3 regions of the Orenia sp. genome follow, and region 2 is predicted to be linked to each of the others. Evidence: riboswitches for the same ligand, from Rfam matches in the RefSeq annotation. Region 2 holds a riboswitch; each other region holds the start of a gene.

Region 1 (7,137 bases), on a different contig from region 2:
GCTGCCTCTATGACACCACTATCAACTTCTTTTAAAGCACCTTCTACAATCCTTCCAATAAAGGGTATAGCTCCAATTGTCAAGGATACAACAGCTGCTGAAGTTCCAATTGAAGTCCCTACTATTATTCTAGTAAAGGGAATTAAAGCTACCATCAAGATAATAAAAGGAATTGATCTAGTGATATTTATAAAGGTGCTCAATATCAAATTTATAGCTTTATTCTCTAAAATATTACCTTCTTCACTAACGACTACTCCTACTCCCAAAGGAATTCCAAATAAAGCTCCTAAGAGCATCGAGATTGAAACCATATAAGATGTCTGTAAGATTCCTTGCCATAAGAGCCCACTATCCTTAATTAGAAGAGACAACACTTCCTTCATTCTCAATCACCTCCACTTTAACCTCTAATTCTTCAATTAGATAATTAATTCCATCTTCTATTAATGCTGGAGTCTCACAGGTTAATTCAATAATTAATGTTCCAAAAGGTGTTCCTTGAATCTTATCTATGTTACCATAAAGTATATTGGCATCAATTGCAAAGTTATGCACCAATTCCGAAATCATTGGCTTTCCTGCTGATTCACCGATAAAAGATACCTTAACCAATCTACCCTTGTCTGGATTAGCCACAGTTACTCTAGATAACAACTCCTCTGGAACATTTGCATTGATTACCCTCTCGATAAATCTCTTAGTAACCTCTGCTTGCGGATTAGTAAAGATATCAATTACATCACCATGCTCAGCAATACTTCCTTTATCTAGAACTGCAACCTTGGTACATATCTCTTTAATCACTTCCATCTCATGGGTTATGATTACGATAGTAATCCCCAACTTATCATTAATCTCTTTTAAAAGTTCCAAGATAGAGTGAGTAGTCTCAGGATCTAAAGCTGAAGTAGCTTCATCACAGAGCAATACCTTAGGATCATTTGCCAAAGCTCTAGCAATACCTACTCTCTGCTGTTGCCCTCCACTAAGTTGACTAGGATAGTTATTAGCTTTATCAGATAGACCGACCAACTCTAACAATTCTGCTACTTTAATAGCAATCTCCCTCTTAGTCTTACCTGCAATCTCTAAAGGAAAGGCCACATTATCAGCTACAGTCCTTGATTTAAGTAGATTAAACCTTTGAAAGATCATTCCCATCTCTTTTCTGGCTTCACGCAATTTATGGTTACTTAATTTAGTAATATCTTGACCATCTATAATAACCTCTCCTGATGTTGGCTCTTCTAGTAGGTTAAGACAACGAATTAGAGTGCTCTTTCCTGCACCACTTGGTCCAATTACTCCAAAGATTTCTCCCTCATCTATCTCTAGATTAATATTATCAAAAGCCACTACTTGCTTATCCTTACTCTGATAAACCTTTGTTAAATTATTGATCGTAATCATAATACTTCCTTCTCTCCTTATTAAAAGAATTCCCCTCTTCTGCCTAATAGAGAAGAGGGGATAATATTTTTAATCCCTTCTCTTATCTATCAGGAATTAGCACCGCCATAGAAATTGAGTTTTATTATAAGTATAAGTCTAAGTAAGAACCATATCTTAACTCAAACTTAATCTTAAACTCAGACTCAGCGTACTACCGGTTGCTGGGCTTCATTGGGCCAGTCCCTCCACCTCTCTTGATAAGAATCTGTATAACAGTGACAAGTACTAAGTGACGAGCAATTAGCAAAAACTTGTTACTTATACTTTTTTATAGGTCTTCCTCAACCTTTGTGAAAATATATTATTACACTCTTAGCCACAGGTTTTAACCTGTGGTGCTACCATAGATTTTGTATAGACTACGGGTTAAAACCCGTAGCTAGATAATAATTTAAAATTATTATTACTTGTAATCACAAAGTCCGTTGTTGAACCTTTTTTATTAATTCCTATATTTAACCAAAAAACTTCTTCTCTATAAGAGAAGAAGTTTTACCGTCTTCTCTTATCTATCAGGAATTAGCACCTTTCCCCTTGCAGGGGGGTTGCTGGGTTTCATAGGGCCGGTCCCTCCACCTCTCTCGATAAGAGTTACTTATTTAAGTTATTAGTATCATATCAATTTATTTATCATTTGTCAACAGCTTTTGAAAAATTGCTTATAGCAAATCTTTCAAAGCCTTACTTAGCTGGTCAGGGCAAGAGGTTCCATTGCGACATTCAATTCCTGCTAATTTATCAGCTACATACTCAACAGTCTGCCCCTCTGCTAAAGCCGAAATAGCTGACTGATTACCATTACAACCCCCAATAAACTTTACCTTCTCAATAACCTTTGCATCATTAATCTTAAATCTAATCTCTCTGGCACATACTCCACTTGTTTTAAAGACTTGCATTCTAACGACCTCCTAAATTATTAACTGATTAAATTATACCAGAGAGTTAAATAATAAATCAACTAATATCAGATTTATTAGAAGTTATCAAGCTAGTGCACTCTCATCACCTGAATCTAAGGTAAATAAGCAAGAAGACCTAAATTTATCCTTATATTCCCTCAACTCTTCAAAATCAATCTCTTCTGGTAAGGGTATCACCTGCAAATCTGCTTTTGGCAGTTCATCATAAGCTTCAGGCTTTTTGGCAAATACATTGACATTAGGAATTCTGCCCATTTCTGCTACCAGACGTAAGTATTCTTTGGCATCTTCATCATACTCTTGATTCTCAAGCTCTGCAATCATTCTTAGGTTTGCTTCCCAATTGAGTTTAAGCTTATAGGCTATTAATACAGCTAAATCCTGGTTATCTAACTCCATATCTAGGTCCCACTTAGGTCCTTGATTTTCAAACCAGAGATTCACATCCTCCTCTTTACCCATTCCTTTAACTGGATGCTCATCAAATAATAGCACTCCAATCTCATTTTGACGGCATATCTTAATCAGCTCTTTCATATCATCTTCACGTTTTGGATCTTCTGGCATCTGTAATAAGATGATATTTGGTTTAAAGAAGGTACTTCCAAAGGTCTGAATCCCAGCCTTTAAATTCTCACTAAACTCTGAGACTGTAATCACTGTCCATGAAGCAAATATCCCTTTCTTTCTAATTCCTTCAGTAAAATCTGATAGTTCATCAATTAACCTGTCCTTATCTTCCTTATCAGCAAGCCCTATTATCTTCAAAAAACCCTTTGGATAACAGATATTTTTAACAAATTTATAAGACTTGTCCAACCAAGCTGTATTCTCAATTGGTAAGAGTAGATTTGCTTTCCAGGTTCTCTCTTGATGTACAGCTAAATCATGCACCTTTTTAGCTGCCCATTCAGCTAATGCCTCAAATAAACCACTTCTAACATCACCAAAAGGAGCATTTAGGTGGCGTCTTAATAAAAGACCATGAATTACTAAAACAATTACTACTGCTATTATACTAAAGCTAGGATTGATGATAAACATCGCAAAGATACATCCCAAAGCACCTAGTAGCGAAACAAAATTTGGTATCCTAAACATTGGTCTAAAGCTAACTAACTGTAAGCTCTGTTCAATTAAAACCACTACATTAATCATAGTATAGGTGATTAAAAAGAACATTGTAATTAATGGCGCAAGTACATTTAAGTCTCTTAGCATAATTGCAGCTAAAACTATTGCCCCTGTCAGAAATAACGCATTTCTTGGTTCACCATTAACAGATTTTCTAGCAAACCACTTACCTTTAGGCAAGATATTACGATTACCAAGGGCCTGCAGTATCCTAGGTGCTCCTACAATAGAAGAAAGTGCTGATGAAAAAGTAGCTCCTAATAGACCTATTAAAACCGCTGGTCCCCAAATAGATTTATCAATCATCACTGTATAGTTCTCAATAAGCTCTGAAACTGATGCAGAACGGGCTAGCCAATAAGCCAAAGCAAGATAAATCACTACACTAACACCAATAGCACTCATTGTCCCTAAAGGAATATTTTTGCGAGGGTCTTTAAGTTCACCTGACATATTAGCACCTGCCATAATCCCAGTTGAGGCAGGAAAGAAGACTGCAAATACTGCCCAAAATCCTATTCCTGAAAAGTTATTCTCTGGTGAACCAGGAAATTTACCTATCCATTGAATATCAAAGTGCATAGAACCAGTAACTGCTGCTATCCCTACACTTAATAATGAAATCCCTATAATGACTAAAATAAAATGCTGTATTTTAAATGCAAAGTTAGCACTAATAAAGGCAATAGTAAATAGAACAAAAAAGGTAATCAAGTCTATCAATATCGCTGGATGATTGGGAAAAAGCCATTGCCACCCACTACGAAAACCAAAGATATACATTGCTACAGCTAATGTCTGAGATAAGTATAAAGGTACTCCAATACTTCCACCAACCTCAAGACCTAAAGACTGGGAGATAACCGAAAAAGCCCCTCCAGCACCAATTCTAATATTAGTTGTTATTGAAGATAAAGATAGGGCAGTACAAGTAGTAATTCCAAAGGATAAAAGAATAATCCCCCAAGAGCCTAATAATCCTGCATTACCTACTACCCAGCCTAACCTTAAGAACATTATTACCCCTAAAATAGTCAATAATGTTGGTGTAAATACACCAGAGAAGGTACCAAATAGCTGAGATTTATCCTCCTTCTTTCCCTTAGCTTGTTCTCCTAAGCTCTTCTTTTCATTATTTTCTAAAGCAACTTTAGAATTATCCATTAACAATCCTCCTTTATCCTATTTAATATACTTATGTAAGTTTATATTGGTAAAAAAATAAAGCTAGCTATTTAAAATAGTTAGCTTATTAAGGTCAATTTATCGATATCAGTAATTATTACTACTATATTTATATAGTATATTATTCTAAGTTTGATGTCAAATTATAGGAGATTGGCTCATTATTGAATCAATAGTTTTATTATTCATTTAAATATTCCATAGCAGATTGAACTAAAATAGCTATTCCAATAGGCAATGCCTCTTCATCTAGATTGAACTTAGGGTGATGCCAAGGATAGATCTTTCTATCAGAATTACTGACTCCCAGATGTAAGAAGAAGCCTGGTACCTCTTTGGCATAACTAGCAAAATCCTCTCCTGCCATCAAGGGATTCTTTAAAATAATGGTATTCTCTGTACCAATTAACTGCTTACTTACTTTGGTGACTACAGCAGTTAACTGCTCATCATTCTCTAAAACCGAGTGACCAAATTGATAATCAAAGGTATAACCACCACCAAAGATATCGGTAACTCCATCGATAGTCTGCTCCATCAATAAAGGTACTTTATCTCTAACCTCTGGATTTACAGTCCTAACTGTTCCTTCTATCATGACCTCATCAGCAATGACATTATAGCTCTCACCACCACACAGTTTACCAATGGTCAAGACAGCTGGCTCTACTGGACTGATCCTTCTACTGACAATCGACTGTAAATTCTGAACTATATCAGCAGCGATAATAATTGCATCAATAGTCTCATGGGGAGCTGCACCATGCCCACCTTCACCTTTGACAGTTATCTTAAACTTATCGGTAGCAGCCATAATTGGACCTTCTTTAATTCCTACAGTACCGACTTCTAACTGGGGATTGACATGAATTCCAAAGATAGCTTCTACCTTTGGGTCTTCTAACACCCCTTCTCCAATCATAGTCTCGGCACCACCAGGCATTTCAGTCTGCTCTTCATTTGGTTGGAAGATGAATTTGACACTCCCCTCTAGTTCTTCTTTAAATTTAGTCAGTAACTTGGCTACACCTAAGACCATAGCAGTATGAGAGTCATGCCCACAGGCATGCATCTTTCCTTCATTCTGAGACTTATATTCACATTCATTCTGCTCTTTAATTGGTAGAGCATCCATGTCTGCCCTAATAGCAACTACCTTGTCTCTATTCTTACCTTCTAAAAAACCTACAACACCAGTCCTTGCTATACCTTCCTCTACCTCTAAACCTAAAGACCTTAAATAATTAGCTACCAGCTTTGCAGTCTCCCATTCTTCAAAGCCCAATTCGGGGTTGGCATGAATCTCTCGCCTAATTTTAATAATCTCCTCCTTTATCTCTAAAGCCTCTGCTTTCATATTTATCATAAATTTACCACCTCTTTTTTCCATTATATTTACTTATAAGAAAATCGTGTTTCTAAGTCTTTAGTTTAAAGTAAATTAGATTATTTATGCTAAGAAGCGGTAAACTTATCATTAGATAATCTCCTTGATTTTAAAATTCAATTAATAATCATGGTTTTAAAAAAAGAAAAATAATTTCTTAATATCATGTTACAAAAAAGAATATTAATACCTTGATTTGTTTAAATCCTCTTTTATATAATCACTGTTAGCACTTTCATTTCTATTTACCTTAGGAATCAGTCCAACCCATTCATAATAATGAAGTGTATCTGGTGTAAAATCAAACCTTTAACTCATTTCTGAAATCTGTATCTAATTCACCTCCAACAATACTTTACTATCTTAAGTTAACTTAAAATCAAGATCTTTTTTATCTAATATAACTATTATATTTTATTTATCTAACTCAATTATTAACTGAACGCTCTAGCAAATTCTTTCAACATTACTATCTCCTCAATATCACTTGCAAAGATGATATATTATCATTAAATTCTTTTAATAAAAGAAGCTATCGACTAGTGATTTACTCTCTAGCACAATAGCTTCTTAGAAACTTTGATTATATTAATCTTACTGATTTTCTGTTGCTTGTTTATTCTGCATTATAAGCAGTCTTTAAAATATCTAGAATCTCTTCTGATGTCAACTTCCTATATCCACCTAAAATTACTGTAGAGTTTGCAATCTTTGGTAGCATCTCTTTCGTTGCTCCAAGTTCTTGTAAATTAGTAACAATACCACACTCTTTAATAAAATCTTCTAAAGCGTCAATACCAGCAAGGGCTAGCTCTTCTTTGCTTTTTCCCTCTTGTTCAATACCCCAGACTTGTGTTGCAAAACGAGCAAATTTATCAAGACCATCTTTATAGATTGCACGATAATATGGTAGTGAAACCGCTGCCAGTCCCATACCATGGGCACAATCTGTATAGGCACCCAACTGATGTTCAATCATATGTACCTGCCAGTCTTGAGTCTTACTTAATCCCATTATAGGATTCATTGCCAGAGTAGAACTCCACATTAAGT
Region 2 (7,137 bases):
TAATCTTTATGTGTATGGGAACAGTCTACGCTTGGAGTGTATTTAGAAAACCAATAGAAGGCTTATTTAATATAGGTGCTACTGAGAGTGGCTTGCCTTATATGTTCTTTTTAGTCTTCTATGCTATAGGAATGCCGATTGCAGGAGGCCTAATAGATAAGTATGGTCCTAGAATTATGACTATAGTTGGTGGTGTATTTATTGCTACTGGTTGGATTCTTTCAGGTTTTACTTCTAATATTATCATGTTGACTATAACTTATGGAGTGATTGCAGGAACAGGAGTAGGAATAGCCTATGGTGCTCCTATGGCAGTAGCTGCAAAGTGGTTTCCTGATAAGAAAGGTCTAGCAGTAGGGTTGACCTTAGGGGGCTTTGGATTATCTCCATTTGTGACAGCACCACTAGCTAATTGGTTGGTAGCTTCCTATGGTCCTTTTGCAACCTTTAAAATTTTAGGGATTGCTTTTGCTATAATTATTACAGTTTTAGCATTGCCACTAGAGTTTCCTAAAAAAGAGTTGTTGTCAGAAGCTGATAATAACAAAGAGGTTAAGCAAGATGAGATAGACTTAGATACAAAAGAGATGGTGAAGACATCAACCTTTTATGGTTTATGGACCTGCTATGTAATTGGAACCTTAGTGGGGTTAATGGCTATTGGAATTTCAAGTCCCGTAGCTGAGGAGGTAGTAAAGCTAAGTTCTAGTACTGCTGCTTTGATGGTATCTTTCTTTGCTATCTTTAATGGTATAGGTAGACCTATTTTTGGTAGCCTCACAGATAAGCTAGATCCTAAGAAGGCAGCTATTATCTCATACAGCTTAATAATTCTAGCTTCAATTATAATGTTAAATGTAGGAGAAGGTAATACTATTTTATACGGTATCGCTTTTGCTTTGTTTTGGTTAAACCTTGGAGGATGGTTAGCTATAGCTCCTACTGCTACAGGAATATTCTTTGGTTCTAAACATTATAGTAAAAATTATGGTTTCTTATTTACCGCTTATGGCGTTGGGGCAGTATTAGGAAACTTGTTGTCTGGTAAATTAAGAGATATATTAGGGAGTTATTTATATACTTTTTATCCAACTATTGGACTTGCGGTCTTAGGGATAATCATTGCAATTTTAATGTTAAAAGAGCCTAAAATTGAAAATTAATTTTTATAAAGGATGCAGTTTTGCATCCTTTATTTTTTTATAGCTTAATTGATTATAAAATTAGAAGGTATTTCCACCAGTTTAGTATAAATACTATAATTAAGTCCTGTATGATTAATATAATTACAGGCTATGCTAGTTTAATATCTGGTGATTGTTAATGGGGATATTGAGACACTTTTAAAATTAGCGTGAGTGGGTGTGTGAGTGTGAATAAGCCCTAATAAAAAGAGATTTTACACACACTCACACTCATAGCTTACACTCGACACGGAAGTGTCGCACTATCTTTATAAAGAATCATTTTTCTACTAGCATGATGTATCATTAATAATAAGTAGTAAGAATAGAGAGAATAGTTTTAAGAAATCTTAAAAAAAGGGGGATAAAGCAATGGAAGAAGTAGTAATAGTAGGAAGTGGTATAGCTGCTATTAGTGCAATTAAGGCTATTAGAGAGTATGATCAGGAATGTAGGATTGAGTTGTTTGGAGAAGAGAGTAGCTATCCCTATAATCGGATCAAACTATCAAAGGGATTAATGGATGATATTAAGGAAGATAAGATTTTAATAGAAAGGAAAGAATGGTATGATGAGAATGATGTAGAGTTATATTTAGATACAAAAATTACTGCTATAAAGCCAGATAATAAAGAGATAGTCTTAGATAATGGTGAGCTGATCAGTTATAATAAGTTAGTGTTAGCTAATGGAGCTAGAAACGCCACTCCACCTATTAGTGGAATAGATAAAGAAGGAGTTTTTACCTTAAGAGGATTAGCAGATTCTAGAGAGATCAAAGATTATGCTGAAGATAGTAATAAAGTCTTAATTATTGGTGGAGGGGTATTGGGCCTAGAGATGGCATGGGCTCTTAGTCAAGCAGGTAAAGAGGTTATGGTAGCTGAGATATGTTCTTATTTGATGCCAGAACAGTTAGATGAAAAGGCCTGTCAAATCTTAGAAGAGAGAGTTAGAGAACATAATATTGAGCCTTTAGTGGCTACAGCTATTAAGGAGATAATCGGTCAAGATAAGGTTAAAGGCGTTGTAACTGCTGAGGGAAAAGAGGTGGAATGTGATATGGTAATTTATTCTACTGGAATTAAACCTAACTTAGACATACTAGAGGGAACAGAGATAGAGACTGACTTTGGTGTTGTTGTAAATAATAGAATGCAGACAAATTATCCTGATATTTATGCTGTTGGTGATGTATCAGAGCTAGATAATAAAGGGTTTGGGTTATGGCCAATTGCCATTGAGCAGGGCAAGATAGCAGGGTATAATATTGTAGGTGAAGATGCTAGCTATCAGCATATCATTCCAACAGTTATGCTCAATGCCTTTGGACTATCTTTATTCTCTATAGGAGATAATGATAAGCGAGATGGGATAGATACAATTTGTGAAGAGCAAGAGAATAAGTATATCAAGGTTATGATTAAGGATAGAGCTGTCATAGGTGCTATTGTAATAGGAGATATGAGTAAGTCGGCTACTTTGCGAAAGGCTATTAGTCAAGGAATAGAATTAGCTGATTTAGACTTTACTGATGTATCAGTTTCAGAGTTAATAGAGATAATAAAGAGTAAGTAGTGAACCTTGACTCTTAATATTTACTTAGGAATCATCACTTATTAATTTTGGAGGTGAAATGATGGCAGTAGTAAGCTTTTGTGAAAATAACTTTGTCCATGGGGTTGAAGAATTAATTGATAGATTAGAAGAGCTTGATGATGTTAGTGTAGAAGTTGAAGCTTGCTTGGGATTTTGTGGTGACTGTGCTATGGGACCTTTTGCTTTAGTTGATGGAGAGCTTGTGCAAGCAGAGACAGCAGATGAATTGTATCCAAGGATTAAAGAAGAAATTTAATCCTCTACCTCGTCTTATAGACGGGGTTTTTAAATCTATTATTTATGTATTGCCAAGCCTTTAAAGGCTTGACTTATCATTATCTCCTATAAGCAGATAGTGATAATAAATCATCAACTGTAACCATTTCAATACCTTTATCTTGTAATGTTTCAATAATAGTTGGAAGTGCATTAATAGTTGGCATTAGACTCTGCCCCTTTCCTCCAGCAGAGTGGAAAAGAAGAATTGCACCTTCATGAATATCTGGTAATGTTCTGGCTAGTACCTCTTCTTTGCTTTTAGCTTTCCAATCTAAAGAATCTATAGACCAATGAATTACCTTATAGCCCATATTATTAAGTTGTTCTAAAGTAGAACTATTTGCAGCACCATAAGGTGGTCTCATTAGTTCAGGTCTCTTATTGATAATTTTTCTAATAGAGTTATCTGTATCACTCATATCCTTCTCTAATTCATTTTTAGTTAGAGTATTTAGATTATTATGCTCCCAAGAATGACTAGCAATAGTATGACCTTCTTCATATATTCTCTTAACTACAGCAGGGTTCTTTTCTACCCTCTGTCCAACTAAGAAGAAAGTAGCTTTTACATTATACTTCTTCAATACATCAAGTACTTGAGGAGTATATACTGGATCTGGTCCATCATCAAAGGTTAAAGCTACCTTCATAGTATGAGGCCCTTTACGGTATATTTTTTTAATATTTTCTTTTTGTTTGGGTTTTGCTATCACAATATCATTATTATTTGTCCAATTGGTATTGCTATATTTTGTATTAAAAGAACTATTAGAGCTTTTTCTCCCATCACTAGCTACCTTATTAAAATCATAAGAATTAGAACTTGTTTTTTTATTAGTAGAAGGTAGACTTAATGCTTGTCCAGAATAAATAATATTAGGATTACTAATATTATTAACTCTAATTAAATTAGAGATTGAAGTATTGAATTTTTGTGCAATTGTAAATAAAGAGTCACCTGACTGGATTCTATAGATTTCACTAGCATAACTACTTGCAGCTAATGCAAAGATTAGTATTGTTGATAATACAAGGGCAACTATATATTGTTTGTTTTTTATCACTTTCATATACCTCCTTTTTTAATTGGCTGTGATTAGAATAACACATGTCATCTCTAATCTCAATCTGTAAATAATGGGAAGATAAATACATTTTATAGAATTTAATAACAAATAACGGAAGAATTATGGTGATTAAAAAGAAAATTAAGATTTAGTAGAGAATTTTATAATCAACTTTGAGGTTAAGTAGGTTTAAAACTTAAGCTTATACTCAGACTTAAACTTAATAATGGAAGGAGCTAGGTATATGGCAAAGGTAGTAATGGATAGAGAACTTAAAGAAGGAAGATTAATTGTAAGAGAGAATAGGTTTGTAGCTAAAGTTGATTTAAAGGGAGAGGAAGTTAGGGCTTATGTCCCAAATCCAGGGCGGATGGAGGAGTTAATGATCCCAGGGACTAAAGTCTTTGTAGCTCATTACCCTAAAGCCAATCGGAAGACTGAGTATAGTTTATTATTAGTAGAGTATAATGATAAGTTAATATCTATAGATAGCCATTTGACTAATAGGTTGGTAGAGAATGCCCTCTTAGAAGGTGATTTGCTTCAATTTAGGGGTTATGAAGAGATTAAGCCAGAGTATACTTATGGTAATAGTCGCCTAGACTTTTATTTAAGAGGAAAGGGTGAGAAATGTCTAATTGAGGTTAAGTCTGCAACTTTGGTAGAAGAAGGAGTAGCTAAATTTCCAGATGCTCCAACTAAAAGGGGGAGACGCCATTTAGATGAATTAATTAAAGCACATCAGGAAGGTTACAGGGTAGCAGTAATCTTTATCATTCAAAGGGCTGATGCCTATAAGTTTACTCCCCATCAGAGAATAGATCTAAAGTTTGCTAAGAAATTGAAGGAAGCTGCTGAAAATGGGGTAGAAATTTATGCTTATAATTGTAATATAACTACTACAGAAGTCAGTATCAACCAAACAGTAGAGGTGGATGTATAAGGTCAACTGTGATCACGCAAAATATAAAGGGTGACTATTGACAAATATCTCTTAAAGTGTTAGACTAATGGAGATAATAAATTTATTAAAAAAAAGAATAATGATACATCAAGAGTAGTGGAGGGACAGGCCCTATGAAGCTCGGCAACCACCTGTAAAGGAAAGGTGCTAATTCCTACAAGGAGATACCTTGGGAGATGTTTAGGTTCTTATTAACTCATCTCTCCTTATAGGAGGGGTTTTTTTATTTTAAATCAAACAGTTAAGGGTGAGCAGAGTACACTATACACTGTAAACTATTTATTACATATTATTTAAGGAGGTAATTAAATGAGTAAGAGATATTTATTTACATCTGAATCAGTTACAGAGGGGCATCCAGATAAAGTAGCTGATCAGATTTCTGATTCTGTATTAGATTCAATTTTACAGGAGGATCCACAGGCAAGGGTTGCTTGTGAGACTACAATAACAACAGGTATGATCTTAATTTCTGGTGAGATTTCTACCAACTGCTATGTTGATATTCCTAAAATTGCTCGTAATGTAGTTAGAGAGATTGGTTATACTCGTGCTAAGTATGGTTTTGATGCTGAAACTTGTGCAGTATTGACTTCAATTGATGAGCAGTCTCCTGATATTGCTCAAGGTGTAGATGAGGCTTTAGAGGTTAAAGAAGGAAAAGAGAGTGAAGAGATTGGTGCTGGGGATCAAGGATTAATGTTTGGCTATGCTAGTAATGAGACTGAAGAGTTGATGCCATTACCAATTACTTTAGCCCATAAATTAGCTAGACGTCTAGCTAAGGTCAGAAAAGAGGAGGTTTTGGATTACTTAAGACCTGATGGTAAGACTCAGGTAACTATTGAGTATGAAGATGATAAGCCTGTAAGGATTGATACTATTGTTATTTCAACTCAACACCATCCAGAAGTAAGTTTGGAACAGATAAGGGAAGATATGATTGAATATGTAGTTAGGCCAGTGATTGATACTAATTTATTAGATGATCAGACTAGATACTTTATCAATCCAACAGGTCGTTTTGTAATTGGTGGACCACAAGGGGATGTAGGATTGACAGGGCGCAAGATTATAGTTGATACTTATGGTGGAATGGCTCGTCATGGTGGAGGAGCTTTTTCTGGAAAGGATGCTACTAAGGTAGACCGATCTGCTGCTTATGCTGCTCGTTATGTAGCCAAAAATATTGTAGCAGCAGGTTTAGCTGATAAATGTGAGGTACAATTATCTTATGCAATCGGTGTAGCTTATCCTGTATCTATTATGGTTGATACCTTTGGGACTGCCAAGATTGAAGAGAGTAAGATTGTAGAGCTAGTAAATAAGAATTTTGATTTAAGGCCAGGAAAGATTATTGAAACTTTGGATTTACGTAAGCCCCATTATCGTCAAGTGGCTGCTTATGGTCATTTTGGTCGCAATGATTTAGATTTACCTTGGGAGAGAACTAATAAGGTAGAGCAACTAAAAGCTGATGCTAGATTATAGAAAATAAAATAGAATGAATAAAATTAACCCTAGATGGATATCCATCTAGGGTTAATTTTATATCTTATAGGCTAAATAATGATTAAGTAGTCTAGTGGCTTAGAAAGATAGCATTAAGCCTGATATTTTCAAATTATTTTATTGTTTATGAAATTTCTGTTCTATTAATAGTTTACTGACAAATTTTTTGATTTCTTCTTCAATCTCAATAGATTTAAGGTCAGAAGGTTTCTTATCCTTTAATTCAATGTTATGTTTGGCAAACCAGTTGTCTAATTTTTCTATTATATGACTATAGGTATTATCAATTATCTCTTTTATGATTTCTTCTCCATGGAGGTTATCGATAGCTTCTTCATAACCTAGGGTAATTCCATGGTGAGATACATGATAAAAGTTATTTAATATAGCCATCTCATTAGCTGGGTTTTCTTCTTTATAGACTTCATACATTAATTTTAGGAAAGTAAAAACATTATCTGAGATATTATCTATTGAAAAGCTCCTATCGTTATTATCTTTAGGGTGATTATTTGGCTTAGAGTAAGTAATT
Region 3 (7,137 bases), on a different contig from region 2:
TATTTAATCAATGGAGTCGTTTCAAAGCCAAGAATAGATGACCTAGAATCACTGGAGGATGATTTAAAAGAGGTTTTATTCAAAGCCTATCACCCTAATATTGAGCAGAGGTATCAATCTGCAAAAGAGTTTATTAAAGCTTTGAACCCTTTAGTTTAAAAATCATGAGGATGATTAATATATAAGAGCATAAAAAGACTCTAGTAACAAAGTTGTTACTAGAGTCTTTTTATTGTATTTAAGTTTTTATTTTTTAACCATTTACCTTCTCCAAAGCCTGCTTTAAATCAGCAATAATATCCTCTACTCTTTCAATTCCTACAGATACTCTAATTAAATTATCTGTAATACCTGCTGCTAGCTGGTCTTCTGTTGATAACTGTTCATGAGTAGTAGAAGCTGGATGAATAATTAAAGTTCTAGCATCTCCAACATTGGCTAATAATGAACATAACTCCACATTATTAATCAATTCCTTACCAGCTTTCACTCCACCTTTAATTCCAAAGCATAACATTCCACCAAAGGCTTTTTGTTGCTTCTTAGCAAGCTCATGATGTGGGTGGCTCTCTAAACCTGGATACCTAACCCATTCTACCTGAGGATGAGCTTCTAACCATTGAGCTACCTGCAATGCATTTTCAGAGTGTCGCTCCATTCTAAGTGCTAAAGTCTCTAAACCTTGAATGAATAACCATGTATTGAAAGGGCTTGCTGCGGGTCCAATATCACGATAACCTTCTACTCTTGCTTTTAATAGAAAATCGGCAGGGCCTACAATAATTCCACCAATTGAGCTACCATGACCACCGATATATTTAGTAGCTGAATGGACTACAATATCAGCTCCAAATTCGATTGGTCGAGATAAGTATGGTGTACAGAAGGTATTATCAACTACTAATTTTAAATCATGTTTATGGGCAATTTCTGCCACTTTTTCGATATCTACTATATCCAAAGTAGGATTTCCTGGGCTCTCCAAATATAAGAACTTAGTATTTTCAGTGATAGCTTCTTCCCAAGCATTAAGGTCATGGGGATCAACAAAGTTAGTATCAATTCCATACTTAGGTAAAGTTACATCAAATAAGTTATAAGTACCTCCATATACATACTTAGATGATACTATCTCCCCTCCACCTTCAGCTAAAGTAATCGCCGTTAAATGAATCGCAGACATACCTGACGAAGTAACTAGTCCAGCTTCTCCACCCTCTAGCTCTGCTAATCTCTTTTCAAATACATCATGGGTAGGGTTCATAATTCTTGAATAGATATTACCTGCTTCCTCTAAAGCAAATAACCTAGCTGCATGGTCTGCATCATCAAAGACATAAGAAGTCGTCTGATAAATAGGTACTGCTCTTGAGTTTTGACTATCCTGTTTTGGACTATAACCTCCATGTAATGCAACTGTTTCAAATCCATATTTTCCTTCTCTACTACTCATTTTATTAACTCCTCCTTAAATTATAATTAACTATTTTCTAAATAGAATTTAGCAAAATCACCTAAATTGTAACTCTTAAGTTCACTTAAATCTTCATTAACCAGTTTAAAGAAACAATCAGGGATTTCATTACCTGCAAGATTCTTCTTAATACAAGGATCACAACCTAGAGAATGATTATTAGGGTGATTCTTACATTTTAAATTATCACAACTACAAAAATGTTTAGTGCTCAACTTTATTCCTCCTAAATAAAAAACCTCTTCGCCAAGAAGAGGTTTAAAATTTCTATAGACCACTTCTTATCTCTCAATACCTTTAAGGTATCGCTGGAATTGGCACCGCCATAGTAACTAATTACTACTGGTTGCCGGGCTTCATCGGGCCAGTCCCTCCACCACTCTTGATAAGATTAATATTTTCTATTTTTTATAATAATAACATAAGCAAGTAAACCTGTCAAGGTTTACTTATTAATTTTCTTCAACTTTTTGTTGTTTACCTTGATTTAAATAATTTATATTTTCATTAATAATATCATCAACCACCTGCTCTGGACTGATAGTCTTCAACCAAAACTCTTGATAATGTTTATCGATGATCTTATTCAGCCCTTCTTTTAAGTCATAATTAGAAGTTATACTTCTATAGACACCTCTGTCAACATAACTTAGCATCTCTTTTTTAAGATTACTGCTTAACTTGACACTATCTTGCCAACTTCTTTGCAAAGGTAGATAAGCAGGTATAGCCTTCAATTTTTGAGCTAAATATAAATTCTTTTCTTGGTTGATGAATTTAGCAAATTGGTAGACTGCTTTACTATGATCATCTCCTTGATACTCTTGTTGTCTAAAAAGAAGTAGAGAGGTAACTTTTATCGGTACTTTATGATTGCTCGAATTACTTGGAATAGGTAACAAGCTTATATCAACATATCTCTCCTTGTGATCTCGCTTAAGCAAATTATTTAATAAGAAGATATTGATAGGTGCTATTATTCCAGCATCCCCTTCCCACAAGCCTGCTATTAATCGTTTATTCATCTTATTGATCTTCCTTGGAAATATCCTTTCTTTACGTAATTTATCTAGAAAAATAAAGATCGTCATTAAAGTCTGCCTATTTAAAGAACTACCATCGGCAGAGAGTAAATTATCATCTTCCATAGTAGTCAGTAACTGATAAAAGATCTCTGAGTTGTAAGGATTAAAGACAATATAAGCATCATCATGTGAGTCTTTAACCTTAATAGCACTCTGAAGAAATTCATCCCAGCTCCATCCCTGGGATTTGATTTTAATTAAATCCACTCCACTTGCATTTAACATCTTCTGATTAGCTACCCAAGTTTGAGGAATTAGCCAGTTAGGTAACCCCCAAATCTTATTATTATATACTAAAGCCGATATCCCTCTATACTTATCTCTATCACCTTCTTCAAATAAAAGGTTAACAGGTATCTGTAACTCTTTGCTAATTAGCTTACTAGAGAAGATATCATCGTAAATATCTGGTGGAGTACCCAAACTTAGTGATTCCCTAAGCTTCTCTTCTCCCGTAGAGAAAGGTAATAGCTGATAGGTAACCTTGATATTATGAAACTTCTTATTGAACTGTTCAATTGACTCTTGGAGAAACTGCTTATAATCTTCATCGTGACCTATCAAAAGATCATAATCCCAATAGCTAACATGATATTCTTTATCGGGATTTATCATTACTTCAGGATCAATAGTAAAGGGTTTAGACCTACTTTGATACTTAAGATAGAAAGTAATCCCCCCACTTGCTATAGCAATAGCCAACATGATAGCTATAATTAGCTTCCAATTTAAAGTTTTCTTTGAACTTTCAGTCAATGCTTCTTTTCCTCCTCTCTTCTACTTGATATTTAAAATATAAAAAGTATTATCATCAGCAACTAAGTCATCCTTTAAACCATAAAAAAGTTTAAACTCCTCCATGGCATCCTTGCTATCTTTTCCAAACCTACCGTCGGTATAACCTGGATTAAAACCCTGCTTTCTCAATTCTTCTTGCAAGATCAAGACATCTTCACCTACTCTACCAGGATCAATATTATATTTCATCTCCACACTATCTCTAGTACCAATAATCTTAACTCTAGTCCCTACCTTCACCCACTCAAAAAGTACTTTAACATCACGATTGAACATTCTAATACAACCATGGCTAGCAGCTCTTCCAATAGAACCAGGTTTGTTAGTACCGTGTATCCCATAAATTCCCCAAGGGACATTTAATCTCATCCACCTAACTCCAAAACCACCACCCCAATCTTTATCTTTAGCAATCACAGCCCACTCACCAACAGGAGATTTAGTAGAAGGTTTGCCTATGGCTACAGGAAAGCTATGAAATGCTTCTCCATTGGCATAGACTGTCATCTGGCGTTTATAACCATTTACTAAAATAGAAACTTCACCTTTAGGTAAAGCTAACTTATTGTTGCTTGCTTTTAATGGTAAGTCTTTAGTCAATTCATCACCTAATTTAAACCACGTCTGATCAGTTACTATACCAGTCTCCTCTAATCCCCTGTTGTATTGAAAATTTCTAACAGCTAAATAAGTTTTCCAATCATAGGTTGAATTTAAATCACCTTGATAAAAGCCTAGCTCCTTTAATTGGGATTGTAGTTCCCAAATATCATCTCCCTTAAGTAGTGGATTTTGTAAAGAAAGTTGTCTTACAGATTGACAACTGCAATGGTTATTGACTTCTCTAGCTGAACTATTAGGAAGAATTAAAGTTGAAATTAGTAAAGATAAGAGCAATATCCTCATTGTTGTTAACTTCAATCTTATTACCTCTTTTCATATATTATCTTATCAATAATTATGTGAAAATCACCTATAATATACAAATTAGCTCCTTTACAATATCAATTTTTTAAACAGATAAGCAAAAGTTCTCATATACTATTATAAACTTATAAAGGGGGCTTATTAATATGTGCTGTTTAGATTCAATCTCACCAGAGAGTTTGGCAGTACTAGCTACATTAATTGGAGTTATATTAGCTAATGATTTAGATGCCAATTCCCAAAACTCTTTGGGTAATTTTTTCGAAGCCCTTGGACAGACGATATTAACAATTGCAGCCCAAGAACAATGTCTAGGTACTGATGAAAACGGAAATTCGCAATATGAAAGATTAGAAAAAAAGATTAAAGAACTTAGTTTAGAAATCAATGAGTTAAAAAAGGAAGAATAGCCATTTTATGTCTATTCTTCCTTACTCTTAAAATATTTTAGATAGTTAGAGGTTGGGTAGTACTGATTATTCTTTACTCGTACTTGCCTTTACTTATATGGATTGATAGTAATAACCTCTACCTCATCGATAGCCTTTTCAATCAAATCATCTATATGTAAATCCTTCTCTCCTTCTTGCACATCTTCTGGAGTAGCTTTAGTAGCGGGTTTTTCTGGGACAAAGACTGTACAACAATCTTCATATGGTTGAATTGAAGTCTCATAAGTCCCAATTCTTTTAGCAATTTCAATAATTTCAACCTTATCTAAACCAATCAATGGTCTAAAAACAGGCATCTTAGGAACCATATTAGTAACATACATCGATTCCATCGTCTGACTAGCTACTTGTCCCATACTCTCACCTGTTAACAGCGACTTTCCTCCATTATTTACAGTAATCTGTTCAGAAATTCTCATCATAATCCTTCTCATGATAATCGTAGTTAATTCAGCTGGGCATTTATCATTCATCTCTGTTTGAATGTCGGTAAAGTGAACCACATGTAACTTAGTCTCCCCTTGGTATGTAGCCAAAATTTCTGCTAAGTCGATAACCTTCTCTTTAGCTCTATCACTGGTAAAAGGGAAACTGTGAAAGTAGATTGGTACTATCTTAACTCCACGCTTCATCAGCATCCAACCTGCTACAGGACTATCAATCCCCCCTGATAATAATAACCCTGCTGTTCCTGTTACTCCAACAGGTAACCCACCACAACCAGGGATATCTTGGGTATAAATGTAGACAGCCTTCTTTCTAACCTCCACATTGACCATCAATTCCGGGTTATGTACATCTACCTGCAAACGTCCATCTTCTGTATTAATTAGGATATGGGCTCCTAATTCTCTATTTAACTCCATACTATTTAGGGGGAAAGATTTATTATTACGGCGAGCATTGACCTTGAAAGTAGTTACTCCTGAACTAGGTAAAGCCTCTTGCACCATCTCCAAACAATTCTTCTTGACCTCATCTACATCAAGCTCTACTTCACGGGCCGGAGCGATACCAACAATCCCAAAGACCTTCTGTAATTTACTAATAACCTTATCTCTAGCAAGATCAGTCTCTACATAAATTCGACCATAGGTCTTATAAACATCCAATTCATCAGAATCTTTCTTCAAAGTCTTGATAATGTTAGAAATTAACTTATCCTCAAACATAAATCTATTTTTACCCTTTAAACCAATTTCCCCATAACGGATCAAATATAACCTTTTCACTTTCATCACCTCTGCATTATTTTTCTCAGCATTTTAACAGCATCTTTTAGCTTATCTACTGTGTAGTTTATCTCTTGCTCAGTTGTTGTTGGAGCAAGACTGAATCTAATTGCCCCTTCAATTAATTTAGGATTGACCTTCATAGCTTCTAAAACGTAACTTGGTGTATCCTGTTTTGAGGAGCAGGCTGCTCCTGTTGATAGATAGATATTATCCCGCTCTAAAGTATGAATTAAGACTTCACCCTTTACTCCAGCAAAGGAGATATTAGCAATATGTACTGCTCCAGTATGAATATCTGGTCCATTAAGAGAACTCTCTTCAACCTCAGTTAAGATTCTATTGATTAGTAGCTCCTTTAATTGATAGATTCTATACTTATCATCTTGACTAGGAAGTAACTCTACAGCTTGACCAAAACCAGCAATTCCAGGAACATTCTCAGTTCCAGGTCTAATTCCAGACTCCTGCTTACTGCCTGAGATCAAATTATCTATTCTTGTTCCTCTCTTGATGTATAATGCCCCTGTTCCCTTAGGACCATGGATCTTATGAGCACTGATAGAATATAAGTCGATACCTAGTTTAGATAAGGGAATATCTACTTTACCAAAAGTCTGTACCCCATCTACATGAAAATAGAGGTTGTCATAGTCGGCTACTAATTCACTAATCTCAGCTAAGGGCTGTATAGCTCCAGTTTCATTATTAACCCCCATAATACTAACTAAAATTGTCTCATCATTTAAATATTCCTTTAACTCTTCTAAATCAACAATACCTTCCCTGTTGACCTTAAGGTATTTGACATCATACCCTTTACTTTCAAGTCTCTTAAAAACATTTAAGACCGACGGATGTTCAATAGAGCTAGTAATCAACCGCTTCCCATAGCGCTTTAATGAATTAATAGCCCCTTTAATAGCTAAATTATTGGATTCCGTACCCCCAGAGGTGAAATATATCTCTTTAGCACTAACATCTAATTTAGATGCGATAGTCTTTCTAGCCTCTTTAATCATCTTCTCTGCTGCTATACCCATTCTATGTAAAGAAGAAGGATTACCATAGGTTGTAGTCAAAGCTACTTTCATCTTCTCTACAACCTCTGGATAGGGTTTAGTAGTTGCTGCATTGTCTAAATAAATCTCTTCCATAAAAATTCCTCC

Evidence for each region. Region 2 has a riboswitch for S-adenosylmethionine ahead of metK (methionine adenosyltransferase). Riboswitches for the same ligand answer to the same signal wherever they lie in the genome.
Region 1: linked by a shared signal. The riboswitch ahead of ACTCDL_RS04500 (methionine ABC transporter ATP-binding protein) and the one ahead of metK (methionine adenosyltransferase) in region 2 are both predicted to bind S-adenosylmethionine.
Region 3: linked by a shared signal. The riboswitch ahead of ACTCDL_RS12440 (DUF6485 family protein) and the one ahead of metK (methionine adenosyltransferase) in region 2 are both predicted to bind S-adenosylmethionine.

What each region holds. Positions count from the first base shown of each region.
Region 1 is NZ_JBSQYM010000027.1:9,305-16,441, reverse strand. Features, by position in the region: gene ACTCDL_RS04505 (methionine ABC transporter permease) at 1-386, opposite strand, end outside; gene ACTCDL_RS04500 (methionine ABC transporter ATP-binding protein) at 358-1,413, opposite strand; SAM riboswitch class I at 1,493-1,659, opposite strand; SAM riboswitch class I at 1,958-2,046, opposite strand; gene ACTCDL_RS04495 (TIGR03905 family TSCPD domain-containing protein) at 2,115-2,354, opposite strand; gene ACTCDL_RS04490 (amino acid permease) at 2,442-4,676, opposite strand; gene ACTCDL_RS04485 (M20 metallopeptidase family protein) at 4,879-6,063, opposite strand; gene ACTCDL_RS04480 (iron-containing alcohol dehydrogenase) at 6,701-7,137, opposite strand, start outside.
Region 2 is NZ_JBSQYM010000126.1:728-7,864, reverse strand. Features, by position in the region: gene ACTCDL_RS11840 (L-lactate MFS transporter) at 1-1,163, shown strand, start outside; gene ACTCDL_RS11835 (NAD(P)/FAD-dependent oxidoreductase) at 1,557-2,762, shown strand; gene ACTCDL_RS11830 (YuzB family protein) at 2,824-3,039, shown strand; gene ACTCDL_RS11825 (polysaccharide deacetylase family protein) at 3,119-4,126, opposite strand; gene sfsA (DNA/RNA nuclease SfsA) at 4,374-5,072, shown strand; SAM riboswitch class I at 5,175-5,276, shown strand; gene metK (methionine adenosyltransferase) at 5,403-6,584, shown strand; gene ACTCDL_RS11810 (DUF5610 domain-containing protein) at 6,723-7,137, opposite strand, start outside.
Region 3 is NZ_JBSQYM010000139.1:327-7,463, reverse strand. Features, by position in the region: gene ACTCDL_RS12450 (protein kinase domain-containing protein) at 1-159, shown strand, start outside; gene ACTCDL_RS12445 (O-acetylhomoserine aminocarboxypropyltransferase/cysteine synthase family protein) at 254-1,453, opposite strand; gene ACTCDL_RS12440 (DUF6485 family protein) at 1,480-1,689, opposite strand; SAM riboswitch class I at 1,753-1,866, opposite strand; gene ACTCDL_RS12435 (ABC transporter substrate-binding protein) at 1,927-3,315, opposite strand; gene ACTCDL_RS12430 (L,D-transpeptidase family protein) at 3,337-4,278, opposite strand; gene ACTCDL_RS12425 (hypothetical protein) at 4,431-4,694, shown strand; gene thiI (tRNA uracil 4-sulfurtransferase ThiI) at 4,784-5,968, opposite strand; gene ACTCDL_RS12415 (cysteine desulfurase family protein) at 5,974-7,125, opposite strand.